Regions from separate parts of the Lysinibacillus sp. Ag94 genome, predicted to be linked through region 1. Evidence: riboswitches for the same ligand, from Rfam matches in the RefSeq annotation. Region 1 holds a riboswitch; each other region holds the start of a gene.
What was found. A riboswitch is a leader RNA that binds a small molecule or an ion and turns the genes downstream of it on or off. The one in region 1 is predicted to bind S-adenosylmethionine.
Positions count from the first base shown of each region.

Region 1 (8,217 bases):
TATTAAGCTTCTACTTTTTGTTGTGAAGCTGTTACTTGTTCAATAGCTTGTTTTAAATCTTCAATGATGTCCTCTACCGCCTCTAAACCGATGGATAAGCGAATGAGCGACTCGGTTACGCCAGTTTGGATTAGCTCTTCAGCAGATAATTGCTGATGTGTAGTAGATGCTGGATGAATAATTAATGATTTTGCATCCCCTACATTTGCTACGTGCGAGAATAATTTCACACTATCTATTAATTTACGCCCTGCTTCACGTCCACCTTTAATACCAAATGTAAGCACTGAACCGAAGCCATTTTTTAAATATTTTTTAGCTAAATCATGGGTAGGGAAATTTTCTAAGCCATTGTAATTTACATATTCCACAGATGGGTGGTTTCGTAAATATTCAGCTACCGCTAATGCATTTTCATTATGTTTAGGAATACGCAAATGAAGCGTTTCTAAACCTTGTAATAAATTAAATGCTGCATCTGCACTTAATGTTGGACCAAAGTCGCGTAGTAATTGCACACGCAATTTTGTGGCGAATGCTGCCTCTGCTGTGTCAATACCATAACGTAAACCGTGATAAGAAGCATCTGGCTCAGTAAAACCTGGGAAACGGCCACGAGTCCAGTCGAACTTCCCTGCATCTACTACAACGCCACCTAAAGTTGTTCCGTGGCCACCAATCCATTTTGTTGCGGAATGAACAACAATATCTGCACCGTAGTCAATTGGTGTAGAGCCATATGGTGAAGCAAATGTGCTATCAATAATTAATGGCAAGCCGTTTTCATGTGCTATATTTGCTACTGCTTCAATATCTAGTACCTTTAAACTTGGGTTACCGTAAATTTCAGCGAACACGGCCTTTGTTTTATCAGTAATAGCTGCTCGGAAATTTTCTGGATTTGTTTCGTCTACAAAAATCGTTTTAATACCGTAGTTTGGTAGTGTGTTGGCGAATAAATTATAAGTACCTCCGTATAAAGAGCTACCTGCAACGATTTCATCGCCTGCCCCTGCAAGATTTAAAATGGAAAATGCGATAGCTGCTGCACCAGATGAAAGTGCTACTGCTGCTGTACCGCCTTCTAATAAAGCGACGCGTTTTTCAAAAACATCTACAGTTGGGTTTGTAATTCGTGTGTAAATATTGCCGGCTTCCTCTAAGGCAAAAAGACGTTGCGCATGAGCTGTGTCTTTAAAAACGAAAGCCGTTGAGCGATATATCGGTACTGTTCGTGATCCTGTTACCGGGTCTGGCTCTTGGCCACCATGTAACAGCAATGTTTCTGGTTTAAATTTTGTCATTGTATACCTCCAAATGGTTATTTTTTTACGATGGTACCGGAGATGAGGAGGATTTTTTTAGTAGAAAACAAAAACCCTCTTCAGCTAAGAAGAGGGTTGCGGTTGCAAGTTTTCCTCCCCTTATCTGCCAGATCCAATAAGAATCTGTAGGAATTAGCACCTTAGCAAGTTCATCACTTACTGGTTGCCGGGCATCATAGGGCCTATCCCTCCGCCGCTCTTGATAAGAGTATGAGATTCAATTTCCATCGTTGTTACACAGTATAAACATAGACTTTTTCACTGTCAATACTAAAATTTTATTTTTTCTGAAACTTCCGTCTGCTTTTTTACGTAATACGAACGCATACACTATTTTGATATTTATAGTTTTTATCACCAAAATGTGGGGTTGATTACAGTTCCGACTATGCGCTCTCCTAGGGGACCCAGTCTCTACTCCAATCAACTTTAGGGCATTTGTTATAACAAACGTCATTCCTAACTTTTAGTGACGAGCCTATTTTATTTTGAAAGGAGAATTTTTATGATAAAAGCCGTTATTATTTTTCTTCTTGTTGGTTATTTGATTGGCTGTATTCACGGCTCTAAAGTTGCTCAGTTTTTATCTGGAGTAGATTTAAAAAAGACTGGTCATGGCAATGCGGGTGCATCTAACGCAACACTTTCCCTCGGCTGGAAATACGGCATATTAGTTGCACTGATCGATATCGGCAAAGGCGTTGCGGCTATAATCTGTGCACATGCCTATTTAGCAGATATAACACAATTAACAGAAATACAAGTTTGGCTCTTTACGTATATTGCAGCTGCCGGTGTCATTCTAGGTCATAATTTCCCATTTTATATGGGCTTCAATGGCGGTAAAGGAACTGCTTCAATCATTGGGATATTACTTGCGATTGATTGGACAATTGGCTTATTTGCACTCATTTTATTTGTTATGTTATCTTTCGTAACGAACTATTTAATTGTCGGTGTACTTGAGTTTTATCTCGTTTTCTGTATAGCCACATATTTATGGATTCCTGGAACAGTCCCAACGATTATTGCCCTATTACTTTTTGGTATAGCCATCATTTTGCATATCGAAAATATTAAGCGCTTGCTGCTAGGAACTGAGCCTAAAGTGACTTCAGCATTCAAAAAGAAAAAATAAGGATCATCACCAAAACGTGTGGTTGATTTCCGTTCCTACTGGGTGCTTTGTAGCTGACGCTTCGCTTTCGCTACAGAAAACATTTGTTGCTGCCGCTACGTTAGCACTACGCTTTCGCACAGAGCAAAGCTTCCTAGGGGCGTCCGATGAGCCGCTTTTGGTGCTGCCGCTACGTTAACACTACGCTTTCGCACAGAAAACATCCGCTTCGCTGCAGGGTCTCTGGCCAACAGATGTTTTTTGCGCGAAAGCGTGAGTACAACGTAGCGACAGCAGCACGATGTTGGTCACGAAGGCGTTATCACAGGATGTGATGCTTTTAGCCTTCGTTCCTCTATTGCTAATCCCCAAGGAGTCGCCCAGTCGGAACGAAGGTCAACTATTTACATAGTAGACGTTTTAACAAATTCATCCACAACTTTTGGTGATGAACCAAAAATATAATATCTTTTGGATATTTTTGTCTTTTCTATGACCATCAATTTTCTCGCAACTGCCCATTATCGCTATATATAGAGGGTATTTCACATACTAGTTTTTTTACAATAAATAGACAAATTAACTTTCTTCATAAAGCATTTTACTAGCCGATGTGAAAATTATAGTCATGTTTAAGAAAGGATGAAAAAGTATGTCTACTTCTGAACAAGCAAAACCAAAACGTAATTTGAAACCACTCTGGATTGGATTAGCCTTCGCTTCATTAATCATCATTACTTTTTTACCTAACAACGGCGATTTACCTGTAGCCGGACAACGCGCTTTGGCTATTTTAGCTTTTGCTGTCATCCTTTGGGTTACAGAAGCAGTATCCTATCCCGTTAGCTCTGCTATGATTATTGCTCTCGTTACAATCTTATTAGGGTTAGCTCCATCAATGGAAGATTCAACGAGAGAGCTAGGCACTTCGGATGCATTAAAATTAGCATTAAGTGGATTTAGTAATTCAGCAGTAGCACTAGTAGCCGCAGCACTTTTCCTAGCGGCAGCCATGCAGATTACCAATTTACATAAAAGACTTGCGCTTTGGATCCTTTCACTCGTAGGGACAAAAACGAAAGCCATTGTATTCGGTGCTATTTTAGTATCTATTGCACTCGCATTCTTTGTCCCTTCTGCTACTGCACGTGCAGGCGCAGTTGTGCCAATACTACTTGGGATGGTAGCAGCATTTGGTTTACCACGTGATAGTCGACTTGCTGCTCTACTTGTCATTACCTCTGTGCAAGCTGTCTCTATTTGGAATATCGGTATAAAGACGGCAGCAGCTCAAAATATGGTCGCTTTAAACTTCATCAAAGAACAATTTGGTGTGGATATTTCTTGGGGTGCTTGGTTACTTTATGCAGCTCCCTTCTCAATCATCATGTCAGTCGCTCTATTTTTCATTATGATTACACTAATTAAGCCTGAAACAAGTAATATTGCAGGTGGTAGAGAAGTAATAAAAAAACAGCTTGCAGAACTTGGTCCACTAAAGGCTCCTGAAATTCGTTTAATCATAACATCAGTAGTTTTACTATTTTTCTGGGCTGCTGAAGGCAAACTTCACCCATTCGATACGACAACTGTCACAATCGTTGCAATCGCCATTTTATTAATGCCAAAAATCGGAGTCTATTCATGGAAGCAAGTTGAACCACATATTCCTTGGGGGACAATTATCGTCTTCGCTGTAGGAATTATGTTAGGCACTGTCTTGCTTAATACAAAAGGTGCATCGTGGTTATCTGATAAAGTATTCGGTTCACTCGGATTAGATTCTATGCCAATTCTTGCAACAATCGCGCTTGTTACTTTATTTAATATTCTTATTCATTTAGGCTTTGCGAGTGCAACAAGCTTAGCATCTGCGCTTGTACCTGTATTTATCGTTTTAGCCTCAACATTAACGACTAATGTCGATCAGGTTGGTTTCGTTATCGTACAACAATTCGTCATTAGCTTCGGCTTCCTCTTACCTATTAGTGCACCGCAAAATATGCTTGCGTATGGGACAGGAGCCTTTACAACAAAAGATTTCTTAAAATCCGGTATTCCATTAACGATTATTGGATACATTCTAGTTCTTTTATTTTCTGCAACCTATTGGAAATGGATTGGTTTACTGTAAGAAGCAAGGTTTTTTTAAACAACTGAGGGGATTTACCTAATCACTTCCCAGCTTACCTGATTCACTTCTCGAGAATGCTTTTGGATTTCATTTTTAACAAATTAAAAGCCTTGAAGGAACAAGTCAACTGTCCTTCAAGGCTTTTATTACTTTATTATTTCGATAAAGCTGGATTCTTCATCGTACCATTTTTAGCGTAGTTCACATGCCATGAGAGCGCTTTTTCTAGATTGTGTGGCGTATGGTGTCCACCTGTTGCTTCATTGGCATCATTAAAATACTTCCATAATTGCTCACGATATTCCGGATGTGCACAGTGATCGATAATGAGGCCAACCCGTTCTTTTGGAGCAAGTCCACGTAGGTCTGCTACTCCCTGCTCTGTGACGATTACGTCTACATCATGCTCTGTATGGTCTACATGCGAGACCATTGGCACGATACTAGAAATATTTCCACCTTTTGCGTAAGATTTCGTGACGAAAATACCTAATCTCGCATTACGTGCAAAGTCCCCAGAGCCGCCGATTCCATTCATCATTTTTGTGCCAGAAACATGCGTAGAATTCACATTCCCATAAATATCTACCTCTAGCGCTGTATTAACAGAAATTAACCCGAGTCGGCGAATAATTTCTGGTTGGTTAGAAATTTCTTGCGGACGTAATACTAGTTTATCTGCATATTTTTCAAAATTACCATAAACTCGGTTTCCAACTTCCTCAGAAAGGGTAATAGAAGTAGCAGATGCAAAGTTTACCTTCCCTGCATCAATTAATTCGAATACTGCATCTTGCAGAACTTCTGAATATACTTCTAAGTTCTCAAACTCTGAATCTTTAAAGCCTAATAAAACAGCATTTGCTACTGAGCCTACACCTGATTGAATGGGTCTTAAGCTTGTTGTTAAACGACCTACTTTAATTTCTTCACGTAGGAAGTTTAATAAATGATTGGCCATAATACCTGTTTCTTCATCTGCAGGAACAATCGTTGATGGTGCATCTAAAATATCTGAAATCACAATGCCTTTTACTTTATCTAAATCTAGTGGTATACCAATTGTGCCAAGCCGATCGCATACATTTTGTAATGGAATCGGATCACGTTTTCCCTGTGATCCCGGTACAAAAATATCATGGACACCTTCTAATGCATCAAGCTGAGCTATGTTCAATTCAATGATGATTTGGTCTGCTTCTTGCACAAAAATAGGAGAATTGCCAACTGAAGTAGTAGGAATTAGCAAGCCGTCTTCTGTAATAGCAGCCGCTTCAATAATCGCAAAATCAATAGGACCAATAATTCCTTGGCGCACTAGCTCCGCATTATGTGATAAATGCGCATCAACAAATGTAATTTCGCCACTGTTGATTTTATTACGAATACCGGCATCTGCTTGGAAAGGTCCACGTTTACGAATAACGCCAGCTTCTGCTAAGTATTGGTCAACTTCCGGGCCAAGCGATGCACCTGTATATACATCTACCTTGAAGCTCTCTTTTTTCGCTTTCTCCACAAGTGCAAGGGGCACCACTTTAACATCACCAGCACGTGTAAACCCACTCATCCCAAGTACCATACCATCCTTAATCCAAGACGCTGCTTCTTCTGCTGTTACAACCTTGCTCCGTAACTGTTCATTACGAAGCTTTTTCGCCAACTTTTCTGCCATCCCTCTTCCTCCATCCCACTTTATTTTGATTAACTAAATTACTCGGTTTAATCCTCGTGGTATAGTCATCCAATTATTAGAAATCCAACCAAATAAACCACCCGTATATAATTTTAAACTATTTAGAATTTTTAATCTATAACTAACGAAATATTTTATATTACGAGAAATTTTATGCATCGCAAATTATTTAAAAATAATTTTCAACACCTTCTATAAATTTTGCCTTGGTGTAATTGTAGCTGTCGCTTTGCTTTCACTACAAAAATATTTCCTGAAGGAAGATAAATTCGATTTTGAAGAAGAAGCGTGATATGCTCTTGATATATAAAGGGGAAAAGGAGATTTTATAAATGGTTAAAGAATTATTACGGAACCACTCCTCGGTTCGTATTTATGATGGAAATCCGATTTCAAAAGAAATTATAGAAGAATTAATTTCTACTGCACAAATGGCTGCTACGTCCCATTTCGTACAAGCTTATAGTGTAATTTGGGTAACAGATGCAGAGAAAAAAGAAAAATTAGGGTTGCTCTCTGGTAATCCTCGTCAATACGAAACTTCTGGCGGTGCCTTTGTCTTCTGTGTAGATTTCAAGCGTCTGCAAACAGCAGGTAAATTAGAAGGTGTCGATATTGTGGCTGATTCAGCAGAAAACGTACTTGTTGGAGTAGCTGATGTATCATTATTCGCTCAAAACTTTGTCGTTGCGGCGGAATCTATGGGATATGGGATTTGTTACATTGGAGGCGTACGTAATAAGCCTGAAGAAATAAGCGAATTATTCAATCTACCTGACTATGTTTTCCCACTTTTCGGCTTAACAATTGGGGTTCCTGCTCGTCGTAATGAAGTGAAACCTCGTTTACCAGTTGCAGCAGTATTACATGAAAATGAATACAATGCAGACAAATACGAGGAGCTTTTACCAGCTTACAACGACACAATGGAAACATACTATAATAATCGCTCATCTAATCGAAAAATTGATAACTGGACAAAGCAAATGGCTGATTTTTTAATTGAACAGCGCCGTCCTCACATTAATGAATTTTTAGCGAAAAAAGGGTTCAATTGGAAATAATTTCATCAGCAAACTATGTGGAGTTACTATCAAATGATAGTAACTCCCCTTTTTTCTATTCTACATTGTCCGCCCGTTAGCCGCTACCGCATGGATGCTATGTTTTCTAGGCTAACACCCTTTATTAATTCCTCCGATTTCCATGATACCCGCCAGAGGCTTTAACTTCTTTCAGCGGATGTTTAGAAATCCGCTGAAATGAGTTAAATTTAGGTATAAATTGAACAAAAAGACTCTTTCCTTTTCAAACAATTCCATTAATACTAATAGATGACCGCTATGTGAAAAGGAGTTATGTATAAATGTCCTATATCAATAAACACCTTGCTCGTACATTAGAACAACAACATAAGCGAAGTGTAAGAGGTCTATTTTTAAAAATTCAAGACTTAAATAATGAATGTACTTTATTAAGAAAACGACTTGAACCGCATATCGACTTAGTCGTTTATAAAGATGCTATTAATTATGTGAATCAATTCGTTTCCCACACTACTATCCTCAACTTGAAATTTATTACAAATACACAAAATCTAGAGGTCGTGGTGTTACATGCACTTTTATTAGCACATATATTAGAAAACGAAGATTCTCATCCTTTTGAATATGAACATCATTTACTGCAAGGGTACATACATGAAATATTTGCGTTAAACGATCATGCAAAAGCACTTTTTACTAACCACCTGGAAAAGATGCTTCACTATATGGAATCTCAGCCAACATAAAAAGAGACGATCTTCTTAGCATAGTACTACTAGATCGTCTTTGTTCCTCATTCAAATTGACTTCTATTGTAATCCTTTAATAATCAGTGATCGAACTGGTAAGAACTGCTCTCCTGTATCTCCGTAAGTGAGAATGACATCATCACCTTCTTG
Region 1 covers NZ_CP096780.1:1,830,445-1,838,661, reverse strand. Annotated here, with positions in the region: gene MY533_RS08310 (O-acetylhomoserine aminocarboxypropyltransferase/cysteine synthase family protein) at 3-1,304, opposite strand; SAM riboswitch class I at 1,422-1,534, opposite strand; gene MY533_RS08305 (glycerol-3-phosphate acyltransferase) at 1,831-2,463, shown strand; gene MY533_RS08300 (DASS family sodium-coupled anion symporter) at 3,095-4,576, shown strand; gene MY533_RS08295 (succinyl-CoA:acetate CoA-transferase ScpC) at 4,731-6,251, opposite strand; gene chrR (class II chromate reductase ChrR) at 6,605-7,336, shown strand; gene MY533_RS08285 (hypothetical protein) at 7,639-8,064, shown strand; gene MY533_RS08280 (hypothetical protein) at 8,128-8,217, opposite strand, start outside.

Region 2 (8,217 bases), 2.0 Mb from region 1:
ATTGAATGTTCTATTGCTAAAGTATTTGGTTCTGAGACGTTAGATTACATTGCAGATGAAGCAGTTCAATTACACGGTGGTTACGGCTTTATGGCTGAATACGAAGTAGAGCGTATTTATCGTGATTCTCGTATTAATCGTATTTTTGAAGGTACAAATGAAATTAACCGTATGATTGTACCAGGTACATTTATGAAGAAAGCATTAAAAGGTGAATTGCCATTGCTACAAGTTGCTCAAAACTTACAACAAGAGCTTCTTATGCTAATGCCTGAAGATGTAGGCACAGAGCCACTAGCACAGGAAAAATATCTTGTGAAAAATGCGAAGAAAATTGCTGTATTAGCAGCAGGCTTAGCAGCACAACGCTACGGCGCGAAGCTTGATCAAGAGCAAGAGGTATTGGTGAATATTGCTAATATTGCAAACCAATTATTCGCGATGGAATCAGCTGTATTACGTACAGAAAAAGCGATTGCTCGTGACGGTGCTGAAAAAGCGCATCAAAAATTACTATACACTCAAATCTTCTGCCAAGAAGCATTTGCAGAAATTGAAAAAGAGGCAAAAGATACGATTCTTGCTTCAGCAGACGGCGACGCTGCACGCATGACATTGTCTGCGCTCCGTAAATTAACTCGCAACAACCCATACAACTTAATCGCGAAGAAACGCGAAGCTTCTGTTAAATTAATTGAAGCAGAAAAATTTGTAGTTTAATATGACAGCTTTAACCTAGCTATCCACAGAGATGTGATAGCTAGGTTTTTTGAAAATAAAGTAAAGCAAAACGAGGGTTTTCCATTCCGGCTGGGCGCTTGGTGCGATTGTAGGCATTTTATCAGCGATTCTGAGTATCTTATCAGCGCTAGCATTTGGGGCGTCTAGCCACTCTTCGCTTTTGTTGCGGCTCATCGGATGCTAGTGGCCGGGAACTCCGATTAACCCACGCTTAGCATGAGGAGTTTCATTTTGGTTCGTAACGGTTATGATGGTATACTACAGAAAATGAGGGATACACTGAAAAGGTAGTTCCTAAAAATGATAGTAGAGGAGCCTATAAATGACGATTCAATTTATTCAATATCCGAAATGTACTACTTGCAAAAAAGCTCAAAAATGGCTAAATGACAATGGGGTTTCATACGAAGAGGTACACATTGTCGAACAACCACCTACAAAGGACGAATTATCAAAATTATGGCAAGCTAGTGGACAACCTTTAAAGAAATTTTTTAATACTTCTGGTATGAAATATCGAGAGCTTGGCTTGAAAGATAAACTCGCTACAATGACTGAAGAGGAGCAGCTTGAACTGCTGGCATCAGATGGTATGTTGATTAAACGTCCGATAGTAACTAATGGAAAAAAAGTTACTTTAGGGTTTAAAGAATCAGATTTTGAGCAAGCTTGGAAATGACGCTTTTAACTTGTTTCAGTAAAGGTTGTATGTAGTGAAAGCGAAGCGTCAGGTTAGAAGTCTTCACCTCTTTAGGTTTGAGATGAATGAGCATAATTGATTCTTGTTTTTATGGTAGAAGTATGGCACACTGAAAATGAATATATTACATATTTATGGAGGGGTTTTTGCATGAGCACACCTAAAGACTTACGTTACTCTGAAGAGCACGAATGGGTAAAAGTAGAAGATGGTAAAGTACGTATCGGTATTTCTCATTTCGCACAAGCTGAACTTGGAGATATCGTTTTCGTTGAACTTCCACAAGTTGGCGACGAAATCAAAACTGATGATCCATTCGGTAGCGTAGAATCTGTTAAAACAGTTTCTGAATTATACGCACCAATCTCAGGTACAGTAGTTGAAGTAAATGCAGATTTAGAAGATAGCCCAGAATTCGTTAATGAATCACCATATGAAAAAGCATGGATGATCGTTGTAGAGCCTGCTGATGCTTCAGAAATTGACAAGCTTATGACAGCTGAGCAATACGAAGAAATGATTGCAGAATAAGACAAGCCTTTAGCTTCTTATAGCAGGTGCCTAAACATTAGCAACAAGAAGTTACAGCCTCCGGCGGATGTCACGGAATCGGAAAGGTGTGCTTAAAGGATGTTAGCCTAAGATCATCGCATGCATGCGATTATGGTTAACTGACCTGCATCGGTAAAAATACCACGTCCTTGTGGTTTTACCGAAATGAACGACATCGCGTCGGCCATCGTGTAGGCCTAAGCGCAAAGTCGATTTCGGACGCAATTATGCCGAGGCATAATTAATTAGAAAAACGTCGGAAACTACCGACGTTTTTTTATTATCCTCATGCATTCTCCCACTATTGTTGGTGAAGTAAATGCAAGTATATTTCTTTATTAATAGGTATCTAACTGTATCAACGATAAGGTTTATTGATATAATGAATTATAAGGGCTATGTCTAAATGGGGGTGGCGTGATGTTCGAGGGAAAATGCTTAATTGTAGAAGGCCGATCGGATAAACTTCAAATCGAACCTATTTTAAATGAAGACGTAAAAATACTTTGTACAAATGGTACAATTGGTGTGCATCAATTAGAAGAGCTACTCGATCCATATGAGGGTTGTGAGCTTTATACATTTTTTGATGCAGATACATCAGGTAATAAGCTACGGGCATTAATGGACAGACATTATCCAGAGGCTGAGCATTTACGAACGATGCCAACATATAAGGAAGTTGAGACAACTCCGAGGAAAGTGTTAGCGGCTATATTGCTTCGTGCACATTTCTCAATCCATAATGAGTATATTTTGTAAGGTTGCGTGAAAAAGATGGAAGAATGGTCAACAGAGCAGTGGAACGCGGCTATCCAGTCCGGTGAAAAAGCTGCCTTTTATTTATATACGCCAATGTGTGGAACGTGCGCAGTTGCATCGAAAATGATGATGGTAGTTGAACAATTGTTGCCACAACTACAGATTGGTAAAGCGAATATAAATTTTATAGAGCAAATAGCTTATGATAATAAAATCGAAAGTGTACCATGTTTACTCGTATATGAAGGCGGAGAAATGACAGCAAAGGTTTATGCCTTTCAATCTGTACCGTATTTATACGAATTGTTAAAAAATTAATTGACGGAATATTAATCGCGTGGTAAAGTAACAAATATATTAAAAAAACAATAAATATATCGAACTCTTATAAAGAGCGGCGGAGGGAAGTGCCCTATGAAGCCCGGCAACCATCACAAACGTGAAAAGGTGCCAAATCACCCAAAGATTTATCTTTGAAAGATGAGAGAACGGTTTAGCGTATAAGTTACGTGACCCCTTCTACTTGTCTATAAGTGAAGGGGTTTTTTTAATAGAGGAACTCAGTTCTAAGAATGTCATGTCCTGTGGCGATCAAGCGAAGCGACAGCAACACGGTTTTTATCTGTGCGAAAGCGAAGCGACAGCAACACGGTTTTTATCTGTGCGAAAGCGAAGCGACAGCAACAACAAAAAAACGACTGAGTGACCTTAACGAGGCATAATTGATATGAGAAAAGGAGAATTCGCTATGATTAATCTTCAAAATATTACGAAGAAATACAAAACTACGAATGGCGAATTAACAGCAGTTAAAGACGTCAACCTTTCTATTAAAAAAGGTGAAATTTTCGGCATTATCGGCTATAGTGGCGCTGGTAAAAGTACAATGATTCGCTTGTTAAATGGGTTAGAAAAGCCTACATCTGGTACGGTGACGGTTAACAATCAAGAGTTTTCATCCATAAAGGGGCAAAAGCTTAGGGATGCTAGACAAAAGGTAAGTATGATTTTCCAGCATTTCAATTTACTTTGGTCTAGAACTGTTGCAGAAAACATCGCTTTCCCACTCGAAATCGCAGGTGTGCCAAAGGCAAAACGTGAAGCACGTGTGAAAGAATTGATTACACTAGTTGGCTTGGATGGGCGCGAAAAAGCATATCCATCACAACTATCGGGGGGACAAAAACAACGGGTAGGTATCGCTCGTGCACTTGCTAATAATCCAGAGGTATTGTTATGTGATGAGGCAACATCCGCACTCGATCCAGAGACGACAGATGCTATTCTTGATCTACTTGTCGATATTAACGAACGATTAGGTTTAACGATTGTCTTAATCACACATGAGATGCACGTTATTCGTAAGATTTGTCATCGTGTAGCGGTTATGGAAGCTGGAGAAATTGTAGAACGTGGCGAAGTATTACAAGTATTCCAAGCTCCACAAGCTGCCATTACGAAAAAATTCGTTTCTCAAATTACAGATACGAAGGAAACACAGGAAACTGTGGCACAAATTAAAGCAAATTATCCTAATGGACAACTTGTTAAGCTAATCTTTGTAGGAGAAAAAACAGAGCAGCCTGTCATTTCACATCTTGTGAAACAGTTTGATGTAGAAGTAAGTATTGTACATGGTAATATTTCGCAAACGAAAAATGGAGCGTACGGTACACTTATTGTGCAAATTGATGGCTTAGGTGCCAATGTTGCTGCTGCACTTAGCTACTTAAATACAGTCGAAGTACAAACGGAGGTGATTGCAAATGCTAACTAGTCTTTTTCCGAATGTCGACTGGGAAAAAATGTGGGACGCTACGTATGAAACATTGTACATGACAACAATTTCTACGGTTATCACATTTATACTTGGATTAGTAATTGGAATCTTATTATTTTTATCAAGTCCCAACCAACTATGGGCCAATAAAATTGTGAATTTTTTAACAGGATCAATCGTTAATATTTTCCGTTCGATCCCATTTATCGTCTTGATTATTTTATTAATTCCATTTACGAAATTTTTACTCGGCACAATTCGTGGCGCAGATGCGGCTTTACCAGCATTAATTATTGGGGCTGCACCATTTTATGCTCGTATGGTATTAATTGCTTTACGCGAAATTGATAAAGGTGTTATTGAAGCGGCTCGTTCAATGGGTGCCAAAACGTCAACGATTATTTGGAAAGTATTAATTCCCGAATCGTTACCAGCGCTTATGTCTGGTCTTACTGTAACGGCTGTAGCGCTTGTTGGTTATACTGCGATGGCCGGTATTATCGGTGCAGGTGGTCTAGGAAACTTAGCATTCTTAGATGGCTTCCAACGTAATCGCTCAGATGTAACTTTAATGGCGACTATATTAATCTTAATAGTAGTATTTGTTATTCAATGGATTGGCGACTTCATTACAGCGAAAACAGATAAACGCTAAAAAGAGCATCACACTACTAACATTTGGTTATCTCGGTTTTATACCGCTAACATATTTAATATAAGTAAAAAGGGAGAGTAATAAAATGAAGAAGTTATTAACAGGTTTATTTTTATCTGTATTAGTACTAGCTCTAGCCGCTTGTGGGGCTGGTAAAAAAGAAGAAACAGGCTCAAGCTCATCATCTAGTGATAGTAAAGAAAATGTAACATTAACAGTAGGTGCTTCGAATACACCACATGCTATTATTTTGGAAAAAGCAAAACCAACTTTAGCTAAAGAAGGTATCGATCTTAAAATTGAAAAATATCAAGACTATGTATTACCAAACCAACATTTAGAATCTGGCGAACTTGATGCGAACTACTTCCAACATTTACCTTACTTAGAACTTAGCATGAAAGAAAATGGCTATGACTTTGTAAATGCTGGTGCTATTCATATTGAACCAATCGGAATTTACTCTAAAAAATATAAATCTCTTGAGGATCTTCCAAAGGGGGCAACAATTTTACTTTCTAGCTCAGTATCAGACCACGGTCGTATGCTTTCATTGTTAGAAGCTAAGGGCTTAATTAAATTAAAAGATGGTGTTGATAAAACAGCAGCAGAAATAAAAGATATTGCAGAAAACCCTAAAAACTTTAAATTCGATGCAAATACAGCGCCTGAAATGCTTGTACAAATGTACGAAAATAATGAAGGTGATGCGGTTCTAATCAACTCGAACTTTGCAATCGATAATGGCTTAAATCCATTGAAAGATGCAATTTCTCTTGAAGATAAAGAATCTCCATATGTAAATATAGTCGCTGTGCGTGCAGGTGATGAAACAAAACCTGAAATTAAAAAATTAATAGAAGTATTAAAATCTAAAGAAATCCAAGACTTCATTATTGAAGAATGGAAAGGCTCAGTTGTACCAGTTAAATAAATAGAATTTACCGAAAAAGGGTATGTAAGTATGAAAAGCTTACATATCCTTTTTGCTTGTCGGAAAAGAATAAATCCGTATAGCTCTGGGTTCGTTCATAGCCATTTGCTGTATTATCCTCTATGAAATACTGTTACTTTTCGTAATGTTTGTCAAAAAAATACTATATCATTGCGGTCTTAAAGGGACCTTTTTTTGTTGTTTAAAGAAAGGTGTCTTTTATCAGAAAAATATAACTTTTTATCAAAAGAAGTCTTCTTTTGTATTTTATAACAAAAATATAATATATTTTAAAAGTGACTGATTTACCAATAATTTTGTATAGATATTGTTGAGTAATATTTATTACTATAGTTGATGTGTTTATAGATCAAAAGAATGATAGAAAAATAATGGAGGAGAATAAATATTTCTTACATCACTGGAGTGGACATAAATGAATAAATTAATCATTGTAGAAGACATCATGCAGGAGCATGATGTGAAGGGTTATTTTGAAATTTTGCGTGAGAGTGTTATTCGCTCGCGTTTAACAATGACGGCAGTCTTTTTTAAATTAGCTAGTTCCCCACAAGGAACTGATATAGAACGTAATCAAGTGAATCCTCAAATTTCAGCTTTTCTAACATCCAAAATACGAAAAACAGATTTACTTTTCCAATTAGCGGATGGCGTACATTGGGGAATATTTTTTCTGCAAAGTAGTGAAGTCGAGGCAAAGGCGTTTTTAAAAAGGATTTTTGCCATTCTTAAGCGAGAAAGGGAATATCAGCAAATAGCTTTAAAAGCCTCTATTACTGAAATAAGAAATAATAGCGTTAACTTTGAAACGTTGTTAGACAAGAATAAGCAAACACTAGCAAATGACGAACAGCCGATTTGGTCGATAGAACAGGTTACAGATTATCGTGTACAACCGATGGAACAAGTAAAGGTTAGTATTATTGAACAAAATGCAATCTTTAGAAAAGTGCTAGAAACAACGTTCACTCACTTAGACATCCCTCATTTTACGCTAGACGTTGCTACTTATGACGATGGCTATAGTTTTTTACAGTCCGAAACTTATAAAACAGGCCATATGCATTTAGTTATCATGAACGATATTTTACCACGTAAAAATGGCTTAGAAATTTTGCACATTTTACGAGAAATGCCGAATGAGAAAAAGTTCATCATTTATATGATGTCGGAACGAAACTCAGAAGGGGCGACACTTAATGCTTATGAAGGTGGAGTCGATGAATTTATCGTAAAACCATTTAATTTACGTTTGTTAGAAGCAAAAATCAGGAGAACATTTGCGAGGTTTTGGCTATGATCGAGCTATCGATTTCTTTTCTTTTAACGGTCATCGTTGTTTTATTAGTTATGTTATTTTTATTTACCATATATCTACTTTTGCAACATGAGCGGGAGATTCGCTTTGCAAAAACGCGTGATACTTATTTACAAAACTATTCACAGCACTGGTACAACTATTTGTTCAATGATGGAAATTTCTCTATGGTGCTTGTACCCCGTGGAAGAGCTCAAGTAGCAGCTATCGAAATAATCTTTTCATCGTATTTGAAAAATATAACGAATGAAAAAGTTGAACATAAAATCAAAGAGTTTTCTAATCACTATTTAAAAAAGTTTTATGACAAGGATTTAGCAAGTAAACGTTGGAGCATTAGGATGAATGCTTTATATCGAATTGCTGATTTACAGATAGATGAATTATTAGATATTTGTCAACAATTCGAGAAAACCAAAATTTCGGAGGAAGAATATTTTCAGTTGTTAAAAATATACTCTATTTTCCGACAAGAATTGTTTATCGAAAAAATTAAAGAATCGAGCATTCATTATTCTGAAAGCGAATATAGAAGATTATTTGTATTGTTAGACGATTCTGTATTTATTCGATTGTTTGAAGACTTTAATAGCTGGACGAAAAATATTCAATTCGCTGCAATTGATACTGCAGCTGTCAAAAGAAATATGCAATATATTGAGAAATTAAAACAGCTATTAACATACGAGGAACCAGAAATAAAAATAAGAGCATTAAAGGGTCTTTATGAAATTGGTGTCATTGATGAAATCGA
Region 2 covers NZ_CP096780.1:3,844,704-3,852,920, reverse strand. Annotated here, with positions in the region: gene MY533_RS18065 (acyl-CoA dehydrogenase FadE) at 1-720, shown strand, start outside; gene MY533_RS18060 (arsenate reductase family protein) at 1,064-1,420, shown strand; gene gcvH (glycine cleavage system protein GcvH) at 1,592-1,972, shown strand; gene MY533_RS18050 (toprim domain-containing protein) at 2,414-2,755, shown strand; gene MY533_RS18045 (thioredoxin family protein) at 2,771-3,073, shown strand; SAM riboswitch class I at 3,138-3,242, shown strand; gene MY533_RS18040 (methionine ABC transporter ATP-binding protein) at 3,504-4,532, shown strand; gene MY533_RS18035 (methionine ABC transporter permease) at 4,522-5,190, shown strand; gene MY533_RS18030 (MetQ/NlpA family ABC transporter substrate-binding protein) at 5,276-6,124, shown strand; gene MY533_RS18025 (response regulator) at 6,561-7,445, shown strand; gene MY533_RS18020 (HEAT repeat domain-containing protein) at 7,442-8,217, shown strand, end outside.
Region 2: linked by a shared signal. The riboswitch ahead of MY533_RS18040 (methionine ABC transporter ATP-binding protein) and the one ahead of MY533_RS08310 (O-acetylhomoserine aminocarboxypropyltransferase/cysteine synthase family protein) in region 1 are both predicted to bind S-adenosylmethionine.

Region 3 (8,217 bases), 2.3 Mb from region 1:
AATCACTGCAAGTGTCGACTATGGCTGAGAGTCAGGCATTAGATGGGCGTGAACGCTTAAAGAGTCAATCGCAAAATATGAATACTATTATTTGCTCACTTGATGATATAGCGGAAAATATTGCACAGTTGACAGATATGTCAAAGGAAATGGAATCGATTATGAATGTTGTGACAAATATTGCTAATCAAACGAACTTGTTAGCTTTAAATGCGGCAATAGAAGCTGCTCGTGCTGGAGAAGCGGGTAAAGGCTTTAGTGTTGTTGCAGATGAAGTGAGAAAACTATCGATTCAAACAAAGGAATCTGTCACATCGGTAGCAACGTTACTACATAAAACGAATGAGCGGACAGATAAACTTGTTCATTCGCTTAGTAATATTCAAGAAGAGGTAGCCTCTGGTGAGGAAAATATGGTTCAAACGGAAGGCCAATTTACTAACATATTAGAAGCTATGACCGAGGCGAAAGACCAAAATGGTCGGATGGAAAAAGAAGTACAGGCAATAGCGGAAGTACTAAGTGAATTAGGTATTGCCTTTAACGAAGTGAAAAATTCAGCTGGAAAATTAGCTAGCTTTGCACAAAATTTAAATGAATGAAGAGAAAATTGTTGATACATACATTAGGGCACAAATAACACTATATCAACTGTTAATAGATAATTTCTGTAATGAAGGTAAAAGCCTCTAGCGAATATATGATGAAAAAATGGAGCTGTCCAATATGCTGGATAGCTCCATTTTTGCTAAATTTGTAAAGGGTTTAACGTAATTTTCGATAAAAAAAGTTTATACTAAATAAAGAACTAAAAATAGGGGCGGTTAATATGAAAACAGTTGTTGTATTAGGTGGCGGAATTACGGGATTGTGTACGATGCATTATTTACAACGCCAAGTCCAGGAGAAAAACTTAAATGTAAAACTTGTGCTTGTTGAAAAAAATACATATCTTGGTGGCAAGCTGCACTCTGCATATGAACAAGGATTCATCATGGAAACTGGAGCAGATTCTATTGTAGCGCGTCATAAAGGTGTCATGGAGTTAGTAGAGGAACTGAATTTTGCACAAAATCTTGTATATAACGAAACAGGTATTTCGTATATTTACACAAATAATGAGCTACATGCCATCCCAGCAGACTCAACATTCGGTATTCCTATGAGCTTACAATCTCTTGAGGAAAGCACGCTTGTATCAGAGGAAGGTAAAAAAGAAGCGTTAAAGGATTTAACAATGCCGAATGAAAGGTTTACAAAGGAAAGCTCGATTGGGGAATTTTTAACGTATTATTTAGGTGAAGAGCTTGTTCAAAACCAAATAGCACCGGTACTTGCAGGTGTATATTCTGGAGATTTAAATCAACTTTCAATTGCTTCTACTTTACCGTATTTAATCGATTACAAAAACGATTACGGTAGTATTATTAAAGGTTTCGATGCAAACAGAGAACAATTTGTGAAAGCCGCCAATAAAAAATTTATTTCATTTAAAAATGGTTTATCGTCACTAATTGATCGACTTGAAGAAACATTAACAGATGTAGAAATTATAAAAGGGATTGCTACTACTAGTGTTAAAAAGCAGGAGAATCTATACGCAGTTACGTTAGCAAACGGTAAAATGATTGAAGCAAATCATGTTGTATTGGCACTGCCAAATGAAGCGGTACAAAGCTTATTACAGGATGACTCTTTGAACGGCTATTTTGAACAATTTAATACTGCATCCGCCATTACGATTTATTTAGGATTTGATGTTCCTGATAATAGATTACCTGCAGATGGAACAGGCTATATTGTGTCACATAATTCGGATGTTATCTGTAATGCAGCAACGTGGACAAGCCGCAAGTGGAAACACACTTCAGCAGAAGGAAAATTACTTGTACGACTTTTTTATAAGAGCATTAACCCTGAGTATGAGAAATTGCGTATGATGTCAGATGAAGAATTAGCGGTTGTAGCTCTAGAGGACGTAAGAAAAAGCTTAGGGATTGAAGAAAAACCAACTGTTATTAACGTGACGAAATGGATCGACCAGATGCCGAAGTACGACTTGGCACATCGTGAAGCGTTGCAAGGTCTCTTACAAGAGCTCGAGAAAAACTATCCAAATTTATCAATAGCAGGATGCTCTTATTTTGGAGTAGGCATAGGTGCGTGTATTCAAAATGGTAAAAAAATTGGTGAGGAACTTGTAGAAAAACTATTGTAATTGTTTAATATAAATCAAAATTTTATGAATTTCGTAAAAATTATCCTTTGTTCAGTGAAATAGTCTTGACTCAATCGTTCGTAAACGATATGATTCTTTTAATTATTTAAAAAATTCATACTAAATTCTTATCAAGAGAAGCAGAGGGACTGGCCCTATGAAGCTTCAGCAACCAACTTATTGTCAGGTGCTAAATCCAGAAGACCGTGTGTCGAAGATGAGAAGGAAAACAATTACGAAACGTAAAAGCCTTCTTTTTTTGTGAAAGAAGGCTTTTTTATTTTAACTTTTTTTCGGCTGATGTCCAAACATCAGTCGAAATAGAGGAACTCGGTCTAAGAACGCCACGTCCTGTGGCAACGACTGAGTGACCAACTTCGTGTTGACCTAAAGCCTTCGGCGGATGTCACGGAATCGGCAAGGAGTTCTCAGCGGCTAGTAGTAGGCTAACTAACCTGCAGCCTAAGCCCAAAGCCGATTCAGAACGAATTATGCCGAGGCATAATGATAGAAAAAGAAAGAGAGGTTAGTTTTATGGGATTGCTTGAAAGGTTAAAAACGCATGTTCTTACAGCAGATGGTGCAATTGGTACAGTTTTATACGGCTATGGCTTGGAGTACTGTCATGAGGAAATGAATGTACAGAGACCGGAATTAATTGAAAAGATTCATAGAGAATATATAGCTGCTGGTGCCGATATTATTCAGACGAACACTTACGGAGCTAATGCCATAAAATTAGCCCGCTATGGATTAGAATCTCGTGTACAGCAATATAATGAAGCTGCTATAACGATTGCAAAACGTGCAGCAGCGGATGGTGGGCAATTTGTTTTGGGTACTATTGGGGGAATCCGTGGTATTCGAAAAAGTGATGCAACGTTAGAGGAAATCTTAGCAACTATAGATGAGCAGGCAACGGTTTTACTTGCAGGAAATCCAGATGGCCTTTTACTTGAAACCTATTATGATTTTGAAGAGCTAACAGCGACTTTATCAATGCTACGAGCTAAAACGACATTACCGATTATCGCTCAAGTTTCTATGCACGAACCCGGAGTATTACAAAATGGAATGAGCTTAAATCACGCCTTACATGAACTTGAAGCGTTAGGTGCTGATATCGTAGGTGTTAACTGTCGTTTAGGTCCTCACCATACTATCCAAGCTTTTGAAGGGGTAGAGCTTCCTGAGCAGGCATTTATGTCAGCGTATCCGAACGCCTCTCTTCTTGATTTAGAGGATGGGCGTGTCGTTTATGAGTCGGAGGCTGATTATTTTGGTCGAGCAGCTGTAGAGCTTCGTGATCAAGGGGTGCGTTTAATTGGTGGCTGTTGTGGTACGACACCAAAGCATATTGCTGCAGCGAAAAAGTACTTAGAAGAGTTATCCCCGGTTGAAGAAAAGTATACAAAGCCAGAAAAAATAGAGATTGTGCGTGAGGCAGAGCCAGCAAATTATGAGCCATTACATGAAAAAGTAAAACGTGAACGCTCGGTTATTGTGGAGTTAGATACACCAAGACATTTAGAAATAGAAGGCTTTATTAAAGGGGCAAAGAAAATATATGAGGCGGGCGCGGATGTAGTCATGATGGCAGATAATTCACTTGCTTCTCCAAGGATTAGTAATGTCGCAATGGGTGCCTTACTGAAAGAAACGCACGGGGTACGCCCGTTAACCCATATAACATGCCGAGATCGAAATTTAATTGGTCTTCAATCACATTTAATGGGATTAAATGCACTAGGAATTCATGATGTTTTAGCGGTTACTGGAGATCCGACAAAGGTAGGCGATTTCCCAGGAGCAACTAGCGTTTACGACGTATCGTCAATGGAGCTAATCCAATTAATAAAACAGTTAAATGAAGGTGTTTCGTTCTCAGGGAAACCGCTTCGTAAAAAGGCAAATTTCTCTGTAGCGGCTGCATTTAATCCTAATGTCCGTGTACTAGAACGCGCTGTCTCTCGATTAGAAAAGAAAATTGAACATGGGGCAGATTATTTTATTTCACAGCCTGTTTATACAAAGGAAAAAATCGTGGAAATTTACGAGGCGACAAAGCATTTAGATACGCCAATTTATATTGGTATTATGCCAGTAACGAGCTATAAAAGTGCGGAGTTCTTACATCATGAAGTACCAGGCATCAAACTATCTGATGAAGCGTTAGCACGTATGAAGGCTTGTGGTGATGATAAGGAACGCGCAACAATAGAAGGCATTGCAATTGCTAAAGAATTAGTAGAAGTAGCAGCGGAATATTTCAATGGTATTTACCTCATCACACCATTTTTACGCTATGATATGACGCTAGAATTAATGAAAGTTATTGAGCAATTGGATGAACAGAAAAAAGGGGTAAGTATAAATGGCTAAGCACATGATTGAAGAGCAACTAGAGAAACGAATATTAATTCTTGATGGCGCAATGGGAACAATGCTACAAAATGAAAATTTATCGGCAGAGGATTTTGGCGGCGAGGAATATGATGGCTGTAATGAAAATCTTGTGCTAACTAGACCAGATGTGCTTGAAAAGGTTCATAGAAAATATTTAGAGGCTGGAGCAGATATTATTTGTACAAATACATTTGGGGGTACACCACTTGTATTAAATGAATATGATCTAGGTGCGAAGGCAGAAGAAATTAACAAACGTGCTGTTGAAATTGCACGCAAAGTAGTAGATCAGTTTTCAACATCCGATTGGCCACGTTTTGTAGCGGGAGCGATGGGACCAACTACAAAAACCCTATCTGTTACAGGTGGAATTACATTTGATGAGCTAGAGGAAAACTTTTATGTTCAAGCAAAGTCATTAATCGATGCTGGGGCGGACGTTTTGTTGTTAGAAACTAGTCAGGATATGTTGAATGTTAAGGCGGGAACATTGGGGATATCTCGTGCTTTTAAGGCTACTGAAAAAGAGCTACCTGTGATGATATCCGGAACAATTGAACCGATGGGAACGACACTTGCCGGCCAAACAATTGATGCTTTTTACATTTCCATCGAGCATATTAAGCCATTGTCAGTTGGCTTAAACTGTGCGACTGGACCAGAGTTTATGACTGATCATATTCGTTCACTAGCAGAGCTTTCAACAGGCTATATTAGCTGTTACCCGAATGCGGGCTTACCGGATGAGGAAGGCTGCTATCATGAGTCACCTGAATCATTGTCACAAAAGCTAAAAGGCTTTGCGGAAAAGGGCTGGCTAAATATTGTCGGAGGTTGCTGCGGTACAACGCCAGCACATATTGCGGCTATCAGAGAGGTGCTAAAGGACGAAAAGCCTCGTCAATTACAAGATGTGACGCATGGTCATGTAGTATCAGGGATAGAGCCATTGGTGTATGACGACTCTATGCGTCCATTATTTATTGGAGAACGGACAAATGTCATTGGTTCTCGTAAGTTTAAAAATTTAATTATTGATGGGAAGTTTGAGGAAGCAGCAGAAATCGCCCGTGCTCAGGTGAAAAATGGAGCACATGTGATCGATATTTGTTTAGCAAATCCTGACCGCGATGAACTAGCGGATATGCGTGGCTTTATGCAGGAGGTTGTAAAAAAAGTAAAAGTACCTCTTGTGATTGACTCGACAGATGAAAAAGTAATAGAGGAAGCACTTAAGTTTTCTCAAGGGAAAGCTATCATTAATTCTATTAACTTAGAGGATGGCGAGGAGCGTTTTGACGCTGTTTTACCGCTTGTGAAAAAATATGGAGCTTCTTTAGTTGTAGGTACAATTGATGAGCAAGGCATGGCGGTTGATCGACATCGCAAGCTAGAAATTGCTGAACGTTCATATAAATTGTTAACAGAAAAATGGGGTATTGCTCCTGAAGATATTATTTTTGACCCATTAATGTTCCCAGTAGGTACAGGAGATGAGCAATATATTGGCTCGGCACTTGAAACGGTAGAAGGTATTCGCCTTATTAAGGAGAAAATGCCACGGACATTAACGGTGCTTGGTGTAAGTAATATTTCGTTCGGATTGCCACCAGTAGGTCGTGAAGTACTGAATGCCGTATATTTATATCACTGTACACAGGCTGGTTTAGATTATGCAATTGTGAATACGGAGAAGCTAGAACGTTATGCATCCATTCCTGAGGAGGAAATTAAGCTAGCAAATGATTTACTCTTTAATACAAATGATGAAACTTTAGCTGTCTTTACAGATTTCTATCGTGATAAAAAGAAAGAAAAAACAGAGGCGGATATTCCGAAAACAGTAGAAGGTCGCTTAGCCTACTATATATTAGAGGGTACAAAGGAAGGACTTATTGAAGATTTAGATGCGGCTCGTGAAATTTTCGAAACACCGCTTGAGATTATTAATGGGCCTTTAATGGATGGAATGGCGGAGGTTGGCCGTTTATTTAACGATAATCAGCTGATCGTAGCGGAAGTATTACAATCAGCAGGGGTTATGAAGGCCGCAGTAGCGCATTTAGAGCAATTTATGGAGAAAAATGAAGAGAGTGCTGGTAAGGGGAAAATGGTACTTGCTACTGTAAAGGGCGATGTGCATGATATTGGGAAAAATCTTGTCGATATTATTTTAAGTAATAATGGCTATAAGGTCATTGATTTGGGTATTAAAGTAACACCTACTCAGTTAATAGAAGCGATTCGCAAGGAGAAGCCTGATTTCATCGGGCTTTCAGGCTTACTTGTAAAATCAGCACAGCAAATGGTTATTACTGCTCAGGATTTCAAAGAAGCGGGTATTGACGTACCTATTTTAGTAGGAGGAGCGGCATTATCTCGTCGCTTTACTGAAACAAAAATTGCCGGCGAATATAATGGACCTGTCATTTATTCCAAGGATGCGATGCAAGGCTTAGAGCAGGCAAATCGATTAATGGGGACAGATACACGTGCCGATTTCTTAGCTGAAATTAAGGAATCTCGTGAAAAACGCTTAGAGGCAGACGAAAAAAGAGCGGCTCGCCCTGCAAAAGAAATAATGATAAAGCCTGTACGTACAGTAAAGGAAGCGTCTGTCTTTCTTCCAGCTGATTTACGACGCCATGTAAAGAGAGAATACGCTGTTTCGCATTTGTATCCATATGTTAATATGCGGACATTACTTGGACATCACCTAGGTTTAAAAGGTCAAGTACAGCAGCTGCTTGATGCGGGTGATGAAAGAGCAACAGCGTTAAAAGATTTAGTCGACGACTATTTACAAAGTGACCTATTGAAGCCGTCGGGTGTGTATCAGTTTTTCCCTGCTCAAGCCGATGGGGATGATGTAGTCGTTTATGATCCAACAGATAGCCAAACAGAAATTGAACGATTTACCTTCCCTCGTCAGCAAGTTGAACCGTTTTTATGTCTTGCAGACTTCCTTAAAACAGTAGAAAGCGGTGAAATGGACTATATTGCCTTAATGGTGGTAACAGCAGGACGAGGAGTTATGGCGCAGGCTCGTCAACTAAAAGAGGAAGGGAAATTCCTCGAAAGTCATGCATTACAATCTACTGCCCTTGAGCTTGCGGAAGGTTTCGCGGAACGTATGCACCAAGAAATTCGCGATCAGTGGGGCTTCCCAGATGCGACAGATTTTACAATGCGTGATCGTTTCGCAGCAAAATATCAAGGACAGCGCTTCTCATTCGGTTATCCAGCATGTCCGAACCTAGAAGATCAAGAAAAATTGTTTGGCTTATTAAAACCGGAGGACATTGGTGTACATTTAACGGAAGGCTTTATGATGGAGCCAGAAGCGTCTGTTTCAGCAATGGTCTTTGCACATCCAGATGCTCGATATTTTAATGTGTGATGCTAGAAAAAGTAGTAAAATCTTTTGTAATAGAAGTAATTATGCCGAGGCATAATTGATGGTTAGGACGTAAGCATGATGATTCGATTCATGGAAGAGAAAGATTTACCCGAGATTTTAGATATTTACAATGACATTATTTTAACGAGCAAAGCTGTTTATCGATATGAAACACAATCGTTAGAAGAAAAAA
Region 3 covers NZ_CP096780.1:4,128,849-4,137,065, reverse strand. Annotated here, with positions in the region: gene MY533_RS19495 (globin-coupled sensor protein) at 1-602, shown strand, start outside; gene MY533_RS19490 (protoporphyrinogen oxidase) at 830-2,218, shown strand; SAM riboswitch class I at 2,344-2,442, shown strand; gene MY533_RS19485 (bifunctional homocysteine S-methyltransferase/methylenetetrahydrofolate reductase) at 2,753-4,600, shown strand; gene metH (methionine synthase) at 4,593-8,024, shown strand; gene MY533_RS19475 (GNAT family N-acetyltransferase) at 8,103-8,217, shown strand, end outside.
Region 3: linked by a shared signal. The riboswitch ahead of MY533_RS19485 (bifunctional homocysteine S-methyltransferase/methylenetetrahydrofolate reductase) and the one ahead of MY533_RS08310 (O-acetylhomoserine aminocarboxypropyltransferase/cysteine synthase family protein) in region 1 are both predicted to bind S-adenosylmethionine.

Region 4 (8,217 bases), 870 kb from region 1:
CTATAACGATGGTTTTGTGGGTAATTATGACATTTACTACTGGAACAATTCAACACATTGCAGACCAAGGATTTATATATTCCTTTATTTTTACTGTTCCAGCAGTAATGACTTCTGGTGGAGTTTACTATCATATGTGGAAAAACCTACGCTTAAAATCCAAGCATATATAAAGAACGAACAGCTGAAGCTTATCAGCTGTTTTTTCATGTTGTTTGAAAATTAGTATGTCAATGGAGGTATTACCGTTATAACTAGGGTGTTCGTTGGTCGCTTGGTCCAACATGATGTTTTATGTGCGAGATCATAACGCTACGAACACTAAACGACAGGAAAAATTCACTTAATGTCGAAGTATAATTATGTAGACCTTTAGAATAAAGATATTTAAGATCATTTATATTTACAATCTGGGCATGTCCAATATTTGATGACAATATAATCGTACATTTGCCTACATTAATTGGTAGTACACTTGCAAAGTAGAAAAACCATAACGAAAGGATAGGATGATGGAATGAATATTGGCAATAGCATAGCGCTTATTGTAAGTCTAATTTTTTCAAGCATTTTGGTTCGGGCAATATATCGCGTTTTTGTGAAAAAGAAAGTACCTACTATGACGTATACACCATTTGATAATGCTATGGATGGTAGAAGTAAACATGACAATTAAGTAAGTGGTGGTTACAAACATCAAACAGTAGAGGTGCAGGCTTTATATAACTAATAGTATAAAATATGATAATCTACTATTATTTCAATATGAGATAATAGTAGATTTTTTCCTTTTATCGATAATAAGATTTATGAAGGCATTTTATCCTGTATTTGGTATTATTTATTCAAGGGATAGTCAATAGTTTTGTGTAAATGACAATCTACCTTTTTTATAGATCAAAGAATGATTTTGTTTTTGGGAAGGTTAACTCTTTTCGCTTTGCGTATATCAGAACTTTACCCTGATACTTAACTTCGCTCGTGACTAATTAAAACAGTTACTTTATGTGAACTCGCAGGAGATTCGGATTTATTTTTGGGGGGATAATATGATTCAAGGTTCTTGGAGAGCATTGGTATGGATTGGATTATCAGAATTATGTGCATTAAGCTTATGGTTTAGTGCATCAGTGATTGCACCCGAATTAATTGAAATTTGGAACCTTAGCTCCAATTCAGAAGCTTGGCTTTCGGCTGCTATTCCTATTGGCTTTGTAATAGGATCATTGTTTAGTTCCTATTTTGGGGTTGCGGACCGCTTTAATTCCCGAAAGATTTTTGCGATTTCAGTTTTTCTAGGCGCAATATTAAATGTCTTACTAATTCTAGTCCATTACGCTTTTTTAGGTATTCTACTTAGAATTTTAACGGGTATAACTCTTGCAGGTGTCTATCCAATAGCAGTAAAAATTTTATCACAATGGTTTCCACAAAAACGTGGGTTTGCAATCGGAGTCTTAATAGCTGCATTAACAGTAGGATCATCATTACCACACTTTGTAGTTATGTTTTTCTCTTCGTTAAATTGGAAACTCGTGATAATTAGTACTTCAGGATTGGCTTTTTTATCAGCTATAATAGTAACTTATATTTTAGAAGATGCCCCAATTGTACCCAATAAATCGCCTTTCTCTTTCAAGTTAATAAAAAAAGTTATTTTGAATAAACCAGTAATGCTTGCGAACTACGGTTATTTCGGGCATATGTGGGAATTGTATGCGATGTGGACATGGCTTCCAGCTTTTTTAACAGCTAGTTTCTTAACTTATTCACCAGAAATTCCTCATTGGTTTATTGCATTATCCTCCTTTATTTCAATAGGAATTGCTGGAGGGATTGGTTGTGTAATAGGGGGACTAATCTCGGATAAAATCGGAAGAGCTAATTTAACGATTATTGCTATGTTTATTAGTGCTATCTGTTCGCTAGTAATAGGTTTTACATTTGGGCAATATATTTGGTTAACGTTAATAATCGCCATGATTTGGGGGATGTCTATCATAGCTGATTCCGCCCAGTTTTCAGCTGTAGTTTCAGAAATAGCCGAGGTTGATTATGTAGGTACAGCCCTTACTTTTCAAATGTGTATTGGTTTCTTACTTACTATATTTTCAATAAACCTAATCCCGATTATACAGGGGATTATTGGTTGGGAGTGGGTCTTTACAATATTAGCGATTGGACCTATTCTTGGAATTGGATTTATGGTCAAATATAGACGTTACGAAATAACTAATGAGAAAGTATAATTTGTAATTTTTAACTAGTATCTTTATCAAAATAAAAAATCCAATTGTTTTGATTATTTCTTGCAAAACAATTGGAGTAATTTAGTGGTAAATCAATGTTTTTTAAGTATGGAGCTCAGGCTTTCTTTCCTTTCGGGTATCCGATGAGGATAGCGATGGTTCCGCAAATTCCTATAAGGACTGGATAGAATGAGTATTGCAACATGCTCACTGGTGAAATTCCGGCTACACTTGCGGCTGCCAGGAATTGGGCTCCGTATGGTAGAAGTCCTTGAATCGTACAGGAGAAAATATCTAATATACTTGCGGACTTTCTTGGCTCAATTTCATACTGTTCAGCAATATTTTTTGCAAGCGGACCAGCAATTAAAATAGCAATCGTATTATTGGCCGTCGATAAATTAGTTAGGCCTACTAGACCTGCAATACCAAATTCAGCACCTTTTTTCGATTTAATCCTTTTTGTTGCAAGGTGAAGTAGAAAGTCAATCCCTCCGTTATACTTTATAACTTCCACCATTCCAGCTATTAATATCGCAAGGAATGCCATTTCATACATGCCTGCCATTCCTTCACCGATCTTTTGAAAAAGGCTCATTAAATGATAGCTGCCATCCGCTAAGCCAACAGCCCCGGCGAGAACAATTCCAGATGCTAGAACAAGGAAAACATTCATTCCAGCTAACGCTAAAATAATGACCAAAATATAGGGAACAATTTTTACCCAATTATAGCTTAAATGCTCCACTTGCGCAGTTTCACCCATTGTAATGAACCCTAAAATAAGACTCGTTACAATAGCTGCCGGCAAGACAATCCAAAAATTCACCTTAAATTTATCCCTCATTTGTGCACCTTGTGAACGAACGGCAGTAATGGTTGTATCTGAAATAAAAGATAAATTATCGCCAAACATCGAACCGCCAACAATTGCTGCCATTACTAAAGCCATAGAAAGTTCGATATGCTCGCTTATGCCAACTCCAATGGGCGCTAGCGCAACGATCGTTCCCACTGATGTCCCCATTGATAGGGAGATAAAGCAGGCAATGATGAATAAGCCTACGACAAGTAGATTTGGCGGAACGACCGATAAAGCAAAGTTTACAGTGGAATCCACTGCCCCCATGCCTTTTGCTACCGCTGAAAAGGCCCCAGCCAAAAGAAAAATAACAACCATTAGCATGACATTTAAATTTCCTGCGCCTTTGCAAAAAATATCAACCTTTTGCGCAAACGATTCTTTTCGATTCATCGCTAAAGCGACAGCGCCTGAAATGGAAATGGCTACAATGACAGGAAAGGCGTAAAAATCACCTGTAATAACCCCTGAGCCAATAAATAAAATCAAAAACACAACAAATGGGATTAGCGCCCATGGATTCTCTTTCTTCATGTCTACCTCCAAAAATAAAATTGGACACGTCTTTTGTCCATTCTTTTTACGAAAAAAGGCCTCTTCTTGTCCAACAAGAAGAGGCCTTATATCTATAAAACACTCCTCTTATCTATCAAGCCTTTGCCTGCTGGATTTGGCACAGTAACTTAAAATCATAAGTTCCGCTGCCGAGATTTCATCGGGCCAGTCCCTCCATCTCTCTTGATAAGAAGCAAAATATTATTTTTTTCACAATAATAAATATTAAAATAAAAATTCAATATTTGCAACATATTTTTATTTAATTTTTATTTCAAAGCTATATTCTGAAAAGTTTTTGAGGTAAATTTCCATAATGTGCGTAGAGTACCTCAATTTAACAGTTGTAGGGAATAAAAGAAGTGTTGCAGCAATTGCAACTTTAAAAGGAGGCGCCCCTTGGACAGCAAAGGGCGTCTAAAACATTTGTGGTAAAAATTCCGTCATAAAGCGTTGATTTTTACGTAGCCATATTTTTAAAATCATACGATGTGTTAGAAGTCGTTGTCTTTTTTGTGGTCTAGCCTTGGCCTCTATTAAACTTTGTAGTAGAGTACATGTTTCTGTTGCAAATGCTTGAGGATCAACGAGGACGTCAAGCTTATAATCAATTAATTGTACCGCCTGTACCTTTGCAAGTAATTGTGCAAAGCGTGTATTCATTTCTAGAGAGTTTTCTTCTAGTTCTAGATCGATTAAACTATATAGTGTTTGTTCAATGTCAGCTTCAAGCGCTTGTAATTGTTCAATGGATGGCTGTGTCAAAAAATCACCTCTAGTTTTTTAAAATGCGGCTATACAAGGTAAAAGCCAAGTGCAGCGAAAAATAAGCCGAATATAACTGTAGTGCTTATATAAACAATCGCTTGTCTCCATTTTTGCTGCTCCAAGAGCGTCAAACATTCAAAACCGAATGTCGAAAAAGTCGTATAGGCTCCTAAAAAACCAATCCCTATAAAATGCCAAATCCAATCACTTAAATGTAGCGCAAATAAAAAGCCAAGCGCAAAAGACCCTGTTATATTAATAAAAAATGTTGCCCATGGGTATGTATGGACAATCAATTTTCCTAGATAAAATCGTGTTAGTGCACCTAAAAATCCACCGATACCAATAATTATCATACGATGCGCCCCTTTGCTAGTTTAAATCCTAGCCATGCACAAGCTAAACCGCCAAAAACACTTACTAACATATAAAGAACGGCTTGTAGCCATTTACTATCCTGCAAAAGGAATAGTGTTTCTAAAGAAAATGTCGAAAAGGTTGTAAAGGCACCAAAAAAGCCAGTACCAATTCCTATAATAACAGGCGTTCGCTTTGTAAACATAGTAAATAGCCACGCTAAACAAAAGCAGCCAATTAAGTTCATACAAAGTGTCGCAAATGGAAAACCACCGTTATTTGAAAGTGCTTGGCCAAGGCTATATCGACAGATGGCACCTAAAAATCCGCCAATTCCAACAGCTAAAAATGATTTCACAGTAAAGACTCCTTACTAAAATATCTATATTGAAAAGTGTATCATGTGCACACCATTTTAGATATATTTCTACCAGTTATATTGAATCAAAAAAATCACCGTTTTACGTTCCAAAATACTTCGTAGGTAAAGTCCCTATATCATAGCAAAATTATAGTTTCAAATACGATTACATCGTTCAATTGAAATCTCCGTCGATGGAAAACACAATAATACAAAAATAATTATTACAATAGAGCTGGTGCCTTCAAAAGCACACTGTAAAGTTCAAAACAATAATTGATGTTTAAGTTTGACGCTCGTGTCTCTTATATTCAACTTGCACCGATGGATGTTGGCATGAGCGAAGAGGAATGGCATTTTTTACACCCTTAATGGAAAGCAGGGGACAGTCTCCGTGTTTACTATTCTTTAATTTTTTGGGGGAGGATGGGCGATAAATTAAAGTTAGGTGATAAATTAAAAAGTTAGGCGGAAATCTAACGATCAATTGCTGGAAGCCCCTCTCGAACTAGATTTGTTCGTTTAGGGTCTTCCAGAATTGAAAATTTTGTAATCGTATTTTGTGAAAAATTAAGGATACTACTTACCGTTTTTTTGAACTTGATTCTTTTTAATACTCTGCCAGCTACTTAACATAAGTAGTGTAACAGGTAACGTGTTTTTGCTGTTGCAAACATGTCATAATTTTTTATTACTATAATTGTCCTTTAACATTGTCAATGACAGTATCAAAGTCTTTATTGGAATCGACAATTTCCGTTATTGTAAAAACATATCCATCTGGATCTTCTAAAGTTAATTCTTTTGCATTCCATGGTTGAACTGTCGGTTTTTGAATGATATTTGTGTCATTTTCCAGTGCAGCTTGATAAATACTATGAATATCACTAGAAAATAAATTAATAATGACTGAGTCACAAGTGTTGACTTCTTCATCCTGTAATAACATCAAATCTTGGTACTTTGCGCCTCTTAAATGGGTCATTGAAGTTGTTCCGTTAGCATCTGGAAAATCAAATACTGAATTGAAATTTAGTACATTTCCATACCATTCTTTTGACTTTTCAATATCTTTTACTTTTAGCTTTACAAATAAGGGCATTTGATAAAATTCATTCATGTCTATTTCCTCCTTTAGGTTCATACAAACTAACCATAAAGGTTTACGCAGCGTTAAAGTCAAGACAAAAAGTTATAGATTTTTATGTTACATTTTAGGATTTTAGCAATTCATCGCTTTAAAGCGTTAATTTTTTTCTAAAAAACAGAAAAAATACCAGTGAGTTAGTTGACAAATATTTCTAAAGTATGATAATCTTCAATAACACTATAACAATCTAAAGTAAAGGAGGGCATGACGATGTTAATTTTACCAGTATCATATCAAAGTACAACTGCATACATTGTCCATGTCTTCTAACATTTTTATTTTGCGTTGCAAATAAATGGCATGGTAACTCCTTGCCTTTTATGAAGAGACACATGCTCTTTTTTTGGGGGTATGTGTCTTTTTTGTTGCAAAAAAGGGTTGTAGTGATCATAAAAAAGGAGTGCATGTGTATGCGAAACAAAGGACAAAAAATGATTTTCATCAAGAAATTTATGGAGAGTGGGTAGCAAAGTTTTAACAGCACTTGAGAAAGAAGGTTATAACGTATGTTTGATGTTTTAAGTAAATTAAGCTGGTTTTTCAAGAAATACTGGAAGCAATATACAATAGCCGTTACGCTATTAATGATTGCGAGTGGCTTAGAAGTTGTTCCACCATATTTACTAGGGTCAATTATTGATATATTGACTGCTGGTGAAATGACACCAGCTCTTTTAACGAAGTATATTTTGATTTTCCTGTGTATCATTGTTGGGGGTTATGCCCTTAATTTTGTGTGGCAATTCAGATTATTTGAAGGGGCTATTAACTTAGAGAAAATTTTACGCCGCAACCTTATGCAGCATTTTTTGCGTATGACACCAACTTTTTATGAAAAAAATCGTACTGGGGATTTAATGGCCCGTGCGACGAATGATTTAAACGCTGTGTCGCTAACTGCTGGATTCGGGATTATGACATTGATTGATTCCACAATTTACATGGGCTTTATTATTTTCGCCATGGGTTTTATGATTTCGTGGAAACTTACTTTTTTTGCAATGCTGCCAGTACCAATCATGGCTATCCTTATTCAATATTTAGGGAAGATTGTGCATGAACGCTATATGAAGGCGCAGGATGTTTTTGGAGAGCTGAATGATAGTGTTCTAGAGTCGGTGGCAGGAGTGAGAGTTGTACGGGCATACGTACAAGAAAAAAAGGATGAAACAAATTTTGCAGAGATGAGCGAGATTGTGTATGAAAAAAATATGCATACTGCAAAAATTAACGCCTTGTTTGGACCGATTACAAAGGTCGGTACTGGGATTAGTTATGTTATAGCGCTTGGCTACGGTGCTCATTTAGTAGCGACTGAGGCTATGACAGTTGGGCAGCTTGTAACGTTTAATGTTTACTTGGGGCTAGCAGTTTGGCCAATATTTGCAATTGGGGAACTTATCAATGTGATGCAGCAAGGTAACGCTTCACTTGATCGTGTACAGGAAACGTTAAACTACGAGATGGATGTTCAAAATATTGCAAATCCTCAAATGATTTCAACACCAAATGCGATTGGCTTTGATGATTTAACATTCCAATATCCAATGAGCCAGGTGAAAAATCTTCAGCAAATTTCGCTGTCGTTGAAAAAGGGGCAAACACTTGGCATTGTAGGTAAAACAGGAGCGGGTAAAACGACCTTCCTACGACAATTATTACGCGAGTATCCAATCGGTGAAGGACAGCTATCGATTGATGGAGTCGATATTACCGCACAAACGAAGGAGCAGTTACTCGACTGGATTGGTTATGTTCCACAGGATCATGTTCTATTCTCACGTACTATTCGTGAAAATATTTTATTTGGGAAAGAGGATGCTACACAGTCTGAATTGCAGCAGGCGGTTCGTGCAGCATACTTTGAAAGGGATTTAGAAAGTTTACCAATGGGCTTAGAGACCCTTGTTGGTGA
Region 4 covers NZ_CP096780.1:2,698,381-2,706,597, reverse strand. Annotated here, with positions in the region: gene MY533_RS12485 (DUF2812 domain-containing protein) at 1-173, shown strand, start outside; gene MY533_RS12480 (DUF3951 domain-containing protein) at 518-676, shown strand; gene MY533_RS12475 (MFS transporter) at 1,050-2,249, shown strand; gene MY533_RS12470 (Na+/H+ antiporter NhaC family protein) at 2,365-3,645, opposite strand; SAM riboswitch class I at 3,751-3,859, opposite strand; gene MY533_RS12465 (hypothetical protein) at 4,084-4,431, opposite strand; gene crcB (fluoride efflux transporter CrcB) at 4,461-4,790, opposite strand; gene crcB (fluoride efflux transporter CrcB) at 4,787-5,149, opposite strand; gene MY533_RS12450 (VOC family protein) at 5,847-6,272, opposite strand; gene MY533_RS12445 (ABC transporter ATP-binding protein) at 6,809-8,217, shown strand, end outside.
Region 4: linked by a shared signal. The riboswitch ahead of MY533_RS12470 (Na+/H+ antiporter NhaC family protein) and the one ahead of MY533_RS08310 (O-acetylhomoserine aminocarboxypropyltransferase/cysteine synthase family protein) in region 1 are both predicted to bind S-adenosylmethionine.